Regions from separate parts of the Micromonospora sp. DT15 genome, predicted to be linked through region 1. Evidence: riboswitches for the same ligand, from Rfam matches in the RefSeq annotation. Region 1 holds a riboswitch; each other region holds the start of a gene.
What was found. Region 1 has a riboswitch for cobalamin ahead of ACLQ3F_RS09610 (acyl-CoA thioesterase). Riboswitches for the same ligand answer to the same signal wherever they lie in the genome.

Region 2: linked by a shared signal. The riboswitch ahead of cobN (cobaltochelatase subunit CobN) and the one ahead of ACLQ3F_RS09610 (acyl-CoA thioesterase) in region 1 are both predicted to bind cobalamin.
Region 3: linked by a shared signal. The riboswitch ahead of ACLQ3F_RS30520 (ribonucleoside-diphosphate reductase subunit alpha) and the one ahead of ACLQ3F_RS09610 (acyl-CoA thioesterase) in region 1 are both predicted to bind cobalamin.

Annotation. Positions count from the first base shown of each region.
Region 1 is NZ_JBNCKJ010000003.1:446,253-450,458, forward strand. It holds gene ACLQ3F_RS09605 (copper resistance protein CopC) at 1-2,018, opposite strand, end outside; cobalamin riboswitch at 2,140-2,356, shown strand; gene ACLQ3F_RS09610 (acyl-CoA thioesterase) at 2,553-2,999, shown strand; gene ACLQ3F_RS09615 (hypothetical protein) at 3,027-3,374, shown strand; gene ACLQ3F_RS09620 (helix-turn-helix domain-containing protein) at 3,600-4,206, shown strand, end outside.
Region 2 is NZ_JBNCKJ010000002.1:578,465-582,670, forward strand. It holds gene cobN (cobaltochelatase subunit CobN) at 1-1,611, opposite strand, end outside; cobalamin riboswitch at 1,902-2,078, opposite strand; gene ACLQ3F_RS06845 (MBL fold metallo-hydrolase) at 2,395-3,111, shown strand; gene ACLQ3F_RS06850 (hypothetical protein) at 3,124-3,459, opposite strand; gene ACLQ3F_RS06855 (RNA polymerase sigma factor) at 3,580-4,161, shown strand; gene ACLQ3F_RS06860 (hypothetical protein) at 4,154-4,206, shown strand, end outside.
Region 3 is NZ_JBNCKJ010000018.1:112,466-116,671, reverse strand. It holds gene ACLQ3F_RS30520 (ribonucleoside-diphosphate reductase subunit alpha) at 1-1,744, opposite strand, end outside; cobalamin riboswitch at 1,938-2,153, opposite strand; gene ACLQ3F_RS30515 (enolase C-terminal domain-like protein) at 2,586-3,983, shown strand; gene ACLQ3F_RS30510 (FadR/GntR family transcriptional regulator) at 3,991-4,206, shown strand, end outside.

The DNA of each region.
Region 1 (4,206 bases):
AGCCAGAACTTCACAGTCCGGTCGACCAGCTCCGGCTCGGGGTGCACGTGCACGTAGCCGAGGTCACCCTCACGAACCACCACCAGGTGCCCGTACGCGGCAAGGTATCGCTCCAGCTGCGCGGGCGTGGCCGTGTCGGCGCTGGCGACCTGGAAGTGGATCGGCGCCGTCACCCCCGCCGTCGGGGTGCCGGTCATCGACACCGTGTACGGGCCAGCCGTCGCCTGCGTCTGTGCCGGCGGCAGCGCGGTCGGGGTGTGCGCGCCGGGCACTGTGTGGTCGACGCCCAGCACGAGCGGCAGCGGCGTGCCGTTGGCAGCGGTGACGGAGAAGTCGGCGTAGACGCGGTAGCCGCCGGGTCGGGCCAGCGTCATGGGGACGCTCCAGGTGCCGTCGGGTGCCATCGTCGGGTGCAGGTGCTGGTAACCGCTCAGGTCACGGCCCACGACGATCATGTGCAACGGCTTGTCGTGGACGACCGCGAAGCGGGTCGCCGGCTGCCGGTCGGTGCCGACGATGCGGAAGCGGTAGTCGGCGCGTACCCCGGCGGGTTGGGTTCGTTCCAGCGGTTGCAGCGTGTACCCGCCGGCGCTGACGGTCGTCCCGGTGGCAAGCGTCTCGCCCGTTACGCCGTCGCCCCGGTGCGTGTGCGGTCCGGTGCCCGCCGGGTGTTGGTGTCCGTCGGCCGCGGACCCTGCCGGGCCGGAGTCGGGCGGACCGCCCGCCGGTTGCCGGGCGGTGTTGGCGGCCGGGCCCTCGTTGCCGCTAATGCGCGCCAATCCGAACCCGCCGAGCAGGGCCAGCACCAGGGTACCGACGAACAGTGCCAGGCTGGTGTTGCTCAGCCGGGACCCGGGCGTCGCCGTGGCGAAATCCGGGTCAGGCGATGCCCCGGAGTCGACGGGCGGTCGACTGTCCGTCGTGGCGAGGGCTTTCGCGTCCTCATCGGTCGGAGGTGGATCGACAGCGACGCCGGTCCGGGCCACGACGACGGCGGTGTCCTTACGCGCGGCCGGCACGGCGTTGGGTCGCCGCTTACCGTCCGAGGTCTGCGTACCGCTGCCGGTCGCCGCGACGGTCCTGTCTGCGTCGGTCCTGCCACCGGCCGCTCTGCCGCCGCCAGTCTTGGCAACGGCGGGCTTGCTACCGGCGCCCTTGGCACCGGCGGCCTTGGCGCTGGCGGTCCTGGTGCCGGCGGTCCTGGTCGCGGGACGGGTGCCGGTGCCGCGTCGAGCGGATGTCGCCGACGCGGTACGGCCCCGGCCGGCGGGCCTGCCGGTGGGGGTCGTCCGCCGACGCCAGACGACGAATCCGGCCGCCGCCGCCACGGCGACCACCGCCAGGCCGACCCACGCGACCGCTCCGGGGCCGCTCTCGTCAGTCGATCCGTTCGGCGCAGCCGCTGCCGCGGACGGTGGAACCGCCGTCTCGGCCGCGACTGTCGGCACCGCCGACGCCTGCCCGGACGATCCGTGTTGCTCGGCGGTGGCCAACAGCGCCGGATCTGGCTGGGTCGACGGCGGGCTCCACCCCTTGGGCGCCGCCGTCACCGGCCCGTCGTAGCGGAAGGTCAAGGTGCCGCGTACGGGGTCGCCGTCCGAGGCGACCGACAGGTAGCTCACCGAGTACTGGCCCTTGGCCGGCAGGTGCGCGACCGCCACCGTCGCGGGAAACCCGGTCGTGTACTCGCGTGGCTCGAACTGGCCGTTGACCAGGAAGTACTCGCGCACCGGCTTGTCCAGCGGCTTCGGTTCCCCGTACGACCAGCCATTGTCGACCCGGATGCCACCCGGCGCGGTGATCGTAAAGAACGCGTTGGCAGCGGCCTTCTCGGTGAAGAACAGCTGCACCGACGTCAACGGCTCGCGCACGGTTGCGCCGCTCGCCGGTGTGGACATCGCGAGGGTCCCGTGAGCTGCGGCGGGCTGGGCGGACGCGAGGAGAGCGACCGCCGAGGCGAGGAGGAGCGCGAGGAGGCCCGAGACCACCCGCCCAGGAATCTGAGGGTGACGACGCATCTGAATATCCTCACTGGGCGGAGACTTTTTACAAGAGGTGACGAACTTTTTCCTCACATGGCTAAAGCCGAACACCTCCCGGGTGGTCGGCCGGGCTGAGGGGCCATCGCTCCTGGCCAGCTATGCTCCCGGTGGCGCTGGTTCGCCCGGTCACGAGGTGGCTGGGCGTCGTAAGAGGGAACCCGGTGGGAATCCGGGGCTGCCCCGCAGCGGTGAGTGGGAACGACCGCCGTCATCAGCACTGGGCCAGTGGCCTGGGAAGCGACGGCCAGTAGGGGACCGGCGTGGAGCCGGTCGGGCCCGCGAGTCCGAAGACCTGCCAGTGCTGCGTACACAACCGTGTGCGCTGCCGTCGGCCTCGCGGGTGGGCTGAGCGGGTGACGTGCCGGGGCGGTGTGCGCCGGTGTGTCCTCGTCAGTGTGTGTCCGTGTTCCGGCGGTGTGGTTTCCCGAGGGACGGACTACCGCTGTGCACGACACGACCACGATCGCCGGCCGAGCGCCGTCGGCGTCGCACCTGACCCTGTCGCAGATCATGGACCAGCACCACACCAACCTGATGGGTACGGTGCATGGCGGCCGGATCCTCAACCTCATCGACTCGGTGGCCGGGGTGGTCGCCGCCCGCCATTCCGACGGGCCGGCGGTGACCGCCGCGATCGACGAGACCGCGTTTCTGCGCGCGGTGCGGGTCGGTGACGTCGTGCACGTCGACGCCCGGATCACCTGGGCCGGTCGCAGCTCGATGGAGGTGGCGGTCAAGGTGACCGCCGACCGGTGGGACCGGGCGGTGCCGCCCACCGACGTGGCCACCGCTCACCTGGTCATGGTCGCCATCGACGACGACGGCCAGCCTCGTACTGTGCCGCCGCTGCTACCCGAGACCGATGGTGACCGGCGGCGGTACCGGGAGGCGGAGATCCGTCGCAAGCACCGGCTGGCGCTGCGGCGCGCGCTGCTCGACGGTGCCGAAGACGACTGACCCGTACGCGGTGTGCCCGTCGCGGAGGTGACCGACTTCGAGCGGGGGACGAGGTGTACGGGGCTGTGCGGGGGCGTCGGCAACCTCCAGGGCTCGCTGGCCGAGTACGCCGCCGTGGACGCCCGACTGCTGGCCCGCAAGCCGAAGGCACTCTCGATGCGGGAGGCCGCCGCGTTGCCCTTGGCGGCGGTCACCTCTTGGGAGGGGCTGGTCGACCGGGCCGGAGTCCGCGCCGGGCAGAAGGTCCTGGTGCACGGCGGTGCCGGCGGTGTCGGGTACGTGGGCGTGCAGCTTGCCCAGGCGCGCGGCGCCGAGGCGTACGCCACGGGCGGGCCGGCGAGCATGCGGGTGATCGAGAGCCTGGGCGCCGGGTAACACAGCACAGCGAGGCTCCCGGTTGGGGCATCGGATCTTGGCCGACTGCTGTCTTACCGGGAGCCTCGTCCTATGTCGACACACGCTGCCTGCCACCCATCGCGACCAGGCCCATCACGATGAAAAGCCCTCAATGCCTGACCCGCACCATAACCTCGCAACGCCGCTATATCGACGCCAAGCTATCGTTATCTGACCCCTGCAGCGACAGCGCGAAGGTGAGTCATGGACGTAGTCAGCACCACCGAGGTCCCGGTTGAAGACGGGTTCGCCTTCTGGCGCGAGGTAAACTCGAAGCTCTGGGTGCCCTACGATTTACGCTGTGAATCGCAGTGGGAGCCCGGATTTCGGGCTCAGGTCGGAATCAGCGAGTTCGGTCCCGTGCAGGCGACATTAATGACCACGATGCCGCACTCGGTCCACCGCACTCCCAAGCTCATTCGGCAGGCCGATCCCGAGGTGTTCAAGCTGGGTTGCCTTGTGCGCGGTGGCGGCATGATCACGCAAGACGGCCAGCGCACAGATTTCGGCGTGGGGGACCTGATACTGTATGACACCTCCCGGCCCTACCTGGCCGAATTCACCCCGGATGAGCCAGTTAGTCAGCTGCTGCTCCTGCGCTTCCCGCGCTTTTTACTGCCGTTGCCCCCTTGGGAGTTGCGGCGCCTGAGCGCAGTTCGCATCCCTGGCACCCAAGGCATCGGCGCGTTATCTTCACAATTCCTGCTGCACCTTGCCCGGCACATGGACGAACTCAGTCCGTTGGACGCCGCCCGGCTGTCCACCCTCACCATTGACGTGTTGACAGCGGCACTGGCCAACGCGCTGGACG
Region 2 (4,206 bases), on a different contig from region 1:
GACCGCGTCGGGCGCGCAGTCGGCGGCCAGGCCGAGGCCCTTGCCGGGCAGCCACTCCAGGGTGCCGTGCTTGCCCAGGTGCACCACGGCGTCCGCGCCGAAGCCGCCGTCCGCGACCGGCGCGGTCAGCCAGCGGTACGCGGCCAGGTAGTGGTGACTCGGCGGCAGGTCCGGGTCGTGGTAGATGGCGATCGGGTTCTCCCCGAAGCCGCGGGGCGGCTGGATCAGCAGCACCACGTTGCCGAAGCGCAGCCCGGCGAGCACGATGTCCCCGCCCTCGGTGTACAGCTCGCCCGGCGGCTCACCCCAGTGCTCCCGCATCCGCTCGCGCAGCTCGGCCGGCACCTGGTCGAACCACCGCTGGTACGTCTGCCCCGATATCCGGGCCTCGGCCGCTGCCAACTGCTCCGGGGTGAGCCACTCCACGTCGTGACCGCCGGCGGCGATCAGCGCGTGGATCAGCGCGTCGCCGTCGTCGGGCGGCGGCGCGTCACCCAGGTCGTAGCCGGCCTCGGCCAACGCGGCGAACAGCCGGACCGCCGACGCCGGGGTGTCCAACCCGACGGCGTTGCCGACCCGGGAGTGCTTGGTGGGGTACGAACTGAGCACCACGGCGATGCGCTTGTCGGCGTGCGGCACGTACCGCAGCCGGGCGTGGCGTACCGCGATCCCGGCGACCCGGGCGGCCCGCTCGGGATCGGTTGCGTAGATCGAGAGCCCGTCCGCGTCGATCTGCTTGAACGAGAACGGCACTGTGACGATCCGGCCGTCGAACTCGGGGATGGCCACCTGCATGGCGGCGTCCAACGGGGACAGGCCGGCGTCGCTGTCGGCCCACTGCGCGCGGGTGCTGGTGAGGCAGAGCGCCTGGACGACCGGCACGTCCAGGGCGGCCAGGGCGCCGACGTCCCAGGCGTCCTCGTCGCCGCCACCGGAGGCGTCGGCGGCGACCGCGCCGCCGGCCGCGAGCACTGTGACCAGCAGCGCGTCACAGCGGGCGAAGAGCCCGAGTGGTGCGGCGCCCGCGGTCAGCCCGCGCAGCGAGCCGCAGAAGATCGGCAGCGGGTTGCCGCCGGCCTGGCGGACCGCGTCCGCGAGCACGTCGACGAATCCGGTGTTGCCGGCGAGGGCGTGCGCCCGGTAGAAGACGATTCCCACTGTGGGCCGATTCGGGTCGGCGGGGTGGTCGCCGTGCACGCCGTACGCCGGGGTGGGCGCGGGTGCGGCGAACCCCTCGCCGGTGAGCAGCACCGTGTCGGAGAGGAACCGGGCCAACTGTCCGAGGTTGTCCGGGCCGCCCTCCACGAGGTACGCCAACGACTGGGTGACGACCCCGGACGGCACTGTGGAGATGGCCATCAGCTCCGCGTCGGGCAGCGCCTCACCGCCGAGCACGACAGTCGGCACGCCGGTGGCGAGCACCGCGGCAAGACCGTCCGGCCACGCCTGCCGACCGCCGAGCAGGCGTACGACGACGAGGGCGACCCCGTCGAGCAGGGCGGGCACCTCCTCGGCGGCGACTCGGGCGGGGTTGGCCAACCGGTAGTCGGCGCCGCTGGCGCGGGCGGCCAGCAGGTCGGTGTCGGCGGTGGACAGCAGCAGGATGCGCACGGCAGGCTCCGGAAAGTGACGTCGGCGCGTTCGCCGAGGCGATCGGGCGACGAAGGATGGGCGCGGGGTTGAGCAGGCACCGCGACCCGGGCGACTCACCGACGCGGGGCCGGCGGCGACGGGTGGCGCGGTGTCGAACTCAGCGGTGAACGGCGCGGGAGCGTGCGGATGCCGGCGCGGCGGCGCGGCCGGGTCGGGGCGCGGCGGGGCGTCCGCCGCTCGGCTCACGACGGTGATCGTCGGTGACAGAGACGCCGTGCGTCATCGGGTCCTCCTCGGGTGTCCACGCCCTGGGGTACATCCCGACGGCCGAAGTATCCTGGCTTCCGGATCGACGCTCTCCCCCGGCCTTCCAACCGCAGACACACGGCCGTGACTCACGAGGGGGGATCGCTCCCCGGTGACAGTGGCGGGACCGCGTCGGATTCGCACCGACTTCCTTCACTGCCGTCAGGCCGCGAATGCTGCCACACCCCTCCGCCGCCGGTCAACGCCGCCCCGGCCCCGCCAGGCGGACACCAACCATCGAAGCTTGGCGATCGACGCAGGCGGGGCTCCGCACCACGCGACGCCACAGATCAATGTGCGCCGCCCTTTGCTCTGCTTACCTATCTGCACCAGACACGGAGCGTCACCGGTGCAGATAGGTAAGCAGAGCAAAGGGCGGTCTAAGGCGTCGTGGCCTGCGCCGATCGTCCGGCGGGACGGTGCCCTGCGGTGCGCTGACCTAGGATCGGCGACACCACGCCCGTGATCCGCGATCAATCTCGGAGATCGATTACCATGGTCGCTCCGCAGTTCCACCACCTGGCGGGTCGTGTCTGGATCTGTCCGGGCGACTCCGAGCCCGAGGCGGTCCAGGCCGGCGTCGCCGTCGTGGCCGACGATCGCGGCAGTGTGATGATCGACGCCGGGCAGAGCCCCGCGCATGCCCGCGGCATCCAGGCCGCGCTCGCCGCAGCCGGACTTCCGAAGCCACGCTGGCTCGTCTACACCCACCACCACTGGGACCATGTCTGGGGAGCCTGCGCCTGGCCCGGCGTGGAGATCGTCGGGCATGAGACGGCTGTGCCGCTGCTGCGCGCCGAAGCCGCACAGCCGTGGAGCCACCACTATCTGGACGAGCGGGTACGCGCCGACCCTCGTCTCGGCCCGAGCTTCCGGGGGCGGGCACGCGCGATGGACTCCTGGGAGGATTTCGCGATCCTGCCACCAACCCGGACGTTCACCGATGTCGACGAGTTGCCAGTGGGCGTCGAGCTACGACACGTCGGAGGCGCGCACGCGCCGGACTCGACAATTGTGCTGGTGCCGGACTCGGGCGTCATGCTGCTGGGCGACTGCTTCTACCCGCCGCCCGCGCACCTGCGCCAGCCGGAGGATGGCCTCGATCTCGACCTGATCCGGCGACTACTCGACGGTGACTACCACTGGTACGTCTCCAGCCACGCGGAGCCGGTGACGTTCGAGCAGGCCCGCACGGCCGTGGACGACGCCTGAGCCCGGCGGCCCTCAGCGGGCGTGGCGTTCCGGGTGTGCCCGGCTCCAGGTCCGCATCCGTTCCGGGTAGCCGGTGCGCCCGGCCTCGTACAGCGGCACCGCGTGCTTGCGGGCAATCGCCCCCGCCGCCCTGGGCGTACCGGTGCGCCGGCGGATCCACTCACCGTCGTGGGCGATCGCCACCACCGTGGTGTCCGTCGCCGTGGTCTCCGGCTCCAGGTAGAACTCCACGCCTCGCCGGCTGGCGACGAACGCCTCCAGCGCCGCGAGGTCCTCGCGGGTCGCCTCCCGGTCCAGCTTCGTCGGGGTCGCCTCGGCACCCCGTGACCGGCGACTGAACCAGCTCATGACCAGCCCCTCTCCTCGACAACTCTCCCAGTGCACCACCAAATCCTGGCAATACGCTGCACGGCGGATGGGAGCAACCTGACCCACGCCGGGTGGAACCCGCGGCGGGTTGGCGGTGTCATGAGTGTGATCCGAACGGAGGCTCCCCTGGACGACGAGACGCTCGTCACCCGCGCTCGGGCAGGTGACCTGGAGGCGTACGACCTCCTGGTCGCCCGGCACACCGCGTCCGCGTACCGGACAGCGGTGCTGCTCGGCGCGGGCTCGGACTCCGAGGACGTCATCCAGGAGGCGTTTGTGAAGGCGTACCGGAAGCTGTCCCGTTACCGGGGTGACGCGTCCTTCCGGTCGTGGCTGCTCGCGATCGTCGCGAACGAGACCCGCAACCTGCACCGCTCCCGTGGCCGGCGCGACGGGCTCGTCCTGCGGGCGGCGGCAGCGGACCCGAGGTCTGAGATCGCCGAGGACGACGCGGTCGCCGCGGTCCTCGCCGGGGAGCGCCGGAGGTCGCTGGTGCAGGCGCTGCGGCAACTGCCAACACGGGACCGCGAGGTCATCGTCTGCCGGTTCTTCCTCGACCTCACCGAGGAGGAGACGGTGTCGGCTCTGGGCTGGCCCCGGGGCACAGTGAAGTCGCGTACGTCCCGGGCGCTGGCGAAGCTCCGCGGCCTGCTCGACAGTGCGGAGGTCCGGCATGGGTGACCTCGAACGGGAACTGCGCGACCTGTCCGCCTGGCTGGAAACCCC
Region 3 (4,206 bases), on a different contig from region 1:
CCCGCTCGCGCAGCGCGTCCCACCGCGCGGTCTGCGTACCCTCGACACCCCACAGGTCGGGCTGGAGCTGGCCTCGCGCGGCCCGGGTCTGCGGGTACGCCGGATGGGCGCCGAAGTCGCGCGCCAGGTCGGCGGAGGTCTCCAGCGCGGTCAGGTACAGCTCCTCGCTGATCCGGGTGGACAGCTCGCGGGCGGCCGGCGAGTCGAACGGCAGCCGCAGCGCGAAGAAGGCGTCCTGAAGGCCCATCAGCCCGAGCCCGACGGGCCGCCAGCGGGGGTTGCTCGCCGCCGCCTGCGCGGTCGGGTAGTAGTTGATGTCGATGACTCGGTCGAGGAAGGTCACAGCGGTCCGCACCGTGGCGCGCAGCCGCTCCCAGTCGATGCCGTCGGCGGTGAGGTGGGCGGCGAGGTTCACCGAGCCGAGGTTGCACACGGCCGTCTCGGCGTCACTGGACACCTCGACGATCTCGGTGCAGAGGTTGGACAGGTGCACCACGTCGCCCGGCTCGGCGGTCTGGTTGCAGAGCCGGTTCGACGCGTCCTTGAAGGTCATCCAGCCGTTGCCGGTCTGGGCGAGGGTCCGCATCATCTTCCCGTACAGCTCCCGGGCCGGGACCTGCCGCACGTAGCGGCCCTGCGCCTCGGCCTGCCGGTACGCGGCGTCGAACCGCTCCCCCCACAGGTCGGGCAGCTCGGGCACCTCCTGCGGGTCGAACAGCGACCACAGCTCGTCGGCCTCGACCCGGCGCATGAACTCGTCCGGCACCCAGTTGGCCAGGTTCAGGTTGTGGGTGCGGCGGGCGTCCTCGCCGGTGTTGTCCCGCAGTTGCAGGAACTCCTCGATGTCCGGGTGCCACGGCTCCAGGTAGACGCAGGCAGCGCCCTTGCGTCGGCCACCCTGGTTGACCGCGGCGACGCTCGCGTCCAGCGTGCGCAGCCACGGCACGATCCCGTTGGACTGCCCGTTCGTGCCCCGGATCAGCGCGCCCCGGGAGCGGACCCGGGAGTACGCGATGCCGATGCCCCCGGCGAACTTGGACAGGTTGGCGACCTGGGCGTACCGGGCGTAGATCGAGTCCAGCTCGTCGAGCGGGGAGTCGACCAGGTAGCAGGAGGACATCTGAGTGTGCCGGGTGCCGGAGTTGAACAAGGTCGGTGAGCTGGGCAGGTAGGCCAGGCTGGACATCAGCCGGTAGAAGTCGACCGCCTCGTCCGCCGTCCGGGAGAGGCCGCAGGCCACCCGCAGCAGCCAGTACTGCGGCGTCTCCAGCACCAGTCGGCTGGTGGGGTGGCGCAACAGGTAGCGGTCGTACACAGTGCGCAGGCCGAAATACTCGAACCGGCGGTCGCCGTCCGGGTCGATGGCGTGGTCGAGTGTCGCGGCGTGTGTGGCGACGAACGCTGCGGTGTCGTCACCGATCAGGCCCTCGGCGTGGCCGACCCGGATCGCCGCGCTGAACGAGGTGATGCCCTGTCGCCGCACCTCCTTGTCGACGTAGCCGGCCAGCAGCCGCGCGGCCAGACGCGAGTACTGCGGCTCCTCACCGATCATCTCGGCCGCGGTCTGGATGGACAGCCGGTCGAGTTCGGCAGTGGTCGCGCCGTCGTAGAGGCCGCTGATGGTGCGGGTGGCCACCCGCAACGGGTCGACGTCGGTCAGGTCGTCGGCCCACCGCTCGACCGCCCGGACGATCTTGTTCACGTCCACGGGTTCGGTGCCGCCGTCGCGCTTGCGGACCTGCATCGGCGTCCGCCGCACTGTCGCGTCGCCGCTGGCCGGGACTACCTCGGTGACTGTCACCACTCGCTCCTCGGAGTTCGAGACCTGGTGGCCCGGACGCGAGGAGACAGACACCGACGGACGCCACGCCGGCACCGGCGTGGGTCAGGTGGCGTCAGCCGTCCCACGCGGCCTCGGACCGCCGCCCACCCGGGTGCGGGTACGCGGCGCGCTGGCAGGTCTTCGGACTCGCGGGCACGACCGGGCTCGCCGGTCTCCTACTGGCCGTCGCTTCCCAGGCCGATGGTGGCCCAGTGCTGATGACGGCTGTCGTTCCCACTCACCGCTGCGGGACAGTCCCGGATTTCCACCGGGTTCCCTGTTGCCTCGACCGCACCGGATGAGCGGCCGAACCAGCTGCGCTCGACACCATATATAGGGACGCAGCCGTTGTCACACCCCACATGTCGGTCTCGGGCGTGTCGAAGGCGATGCGGTGACCACCGTCACCGACCCCCGGGAGCACACTGCGGCCGACCGACGCCGGGCACCGGAGACGAGGCTCCGCGCACGGGTGTCGACATTCGACAAAGATTTGACGTATCGAGGCCACAGCACTGGAGACCAGGCCCATACGTCGTCGTCGATACCTCGCGACGAGCCGGAACATCCAACCACCAGGGTCCGCCGCGCGCGTCACCTTCGCCCGCCAACCGGCATGATCAGAGTCAAGGCGGCGCGACCCGAGAGGGCAAACATCATATGTCTGCACGCCCGAGGTGATCGACAACGTTGACGCGCCGGAGCGGCCCTCCGTATACTCCCAGTGATCATCTGATCTTTAGCCTAGCCGGGCGAGGAGCGCATGCCGCAGATCACTGCCGTCACCGTCGAAGACGTCCGCTTCCCCACCTCCCTGACCGCTGACGGGTCAGACGCCATGAACAAGGACGGCGACTACTCGGCGGCCTACGTCGTCCTGCACACCGACGGCGTCGACGGCGTGGGCGCGCCCCTCGCGGGGCACGGCCTGACCTTCACCATCGGCCGAGGCAACGACATCGTCGCGGCGGCGGCAGTCCACCAGGCACAGCTCCTCGTGGGCCAGGACGTGGCAACGATGGCAGCGGACATGGGCGCGGTCTACCGCCTGCTCACCTCCGACTCGCAACTGCGGTGGCTCGGCCCCGAGAAGGGCGTCGTCCACCTGTCCCTCGCCGCCGTGTTGAACGCGTCGTGGGACCTGGTCGCCCGGGTCGCCGACAAACCGCTGTGGCGGCTGCTCGTCGACATGACCCCCGAGCAACTCGTCGACATCGCGGACCTGCGCTACCTGTCCGACGCGCTGACCCGCGACGAGGCACTGGCCATCCTGCGGGCCAAGGAGAGCACGAAGGCCGCCCGCCTCGCCGAACTCGACCGGACCGGCTACCCCGCCTACACCACATCGGCGGGCTGGCTCGGCTACGGCGACGACAAGCTGCGCCGACTGTGCCAGGAGGCGGTCGACACCGGCTACGGCTACGTCAAGCTCAAGGTGGGCGCCAACCTCGACGACGACATCCGCCGATGCGCCATCGCACGGGAGATCCTCGGCCCGGATCGCAACCTGATGATCGACGCCAACCAGGTGTGGGACGTCGGTCAGGCCATCGAGTGGGTCACCGCCCTCGCCCGCTTCACGCCACTGTGGATCGAGGAGCCGACCAGCCCCGACGACATCCTGGGCCACGCGGCCGTCCGCCGTGCCGTCGCTCCGATCGGCGTCGCCACCGGCGAACACTGCCACAACCGGGTGATGTTCAAGCAGCTCTTCCAGGCCGAGGCCATCGACTTCTGCCAGCTCGACACCGGCAGGTTGGCCAGCATCAACGAGATCGTCGCCGTGCTGCTGCTCGCCGCGAAGTTCAACGTCCCGGTGTGCCCGCACGCCGGCGGTGTCGGGCTGTGCGAGATGGTCCAACACGTGTCCGTGCTCGACTACGTCGCGATCTCGGGGGACCTCACCAACCGGGTCACCGAGTTCGTCGACCACCTGCACGAGCACTTCACCGATCCCTGCATCATCCGCGACACCGGTTCCGGCAGCGGATACGTCCTGCCCAGCCAGCCCGGCTACTCCACCCGGATGCGTCAGGAGTCGGTGGCGCTCTACCGGTTCCCCGACGGCCACTACTGGGCGGCGACAGACCCGACTACCGTGTCATCTCCGGAGGCGGCGTACGTGATCGCGGGTGGGAAGGCCACCCCCGCCGGCCGTTAGGGGGGACATGTCACGCACCGACGAAGTGGTCAACGGCATCAAACGGATGATCCTCGAAGGGCAGTTCCGGCCCGGGGACCGGTTGCCCATCGAGAAGGACCTCGCCGAGCAGCTCGGTGTCTCGCGGGGTTCCCTGCGCGAGGGGATGTCGGCCCTGTCGATCCTGGGGATCGTCAACATCCGTCAGGGCGACGGCACCTACGTCACCAACCTCGACGCGCCA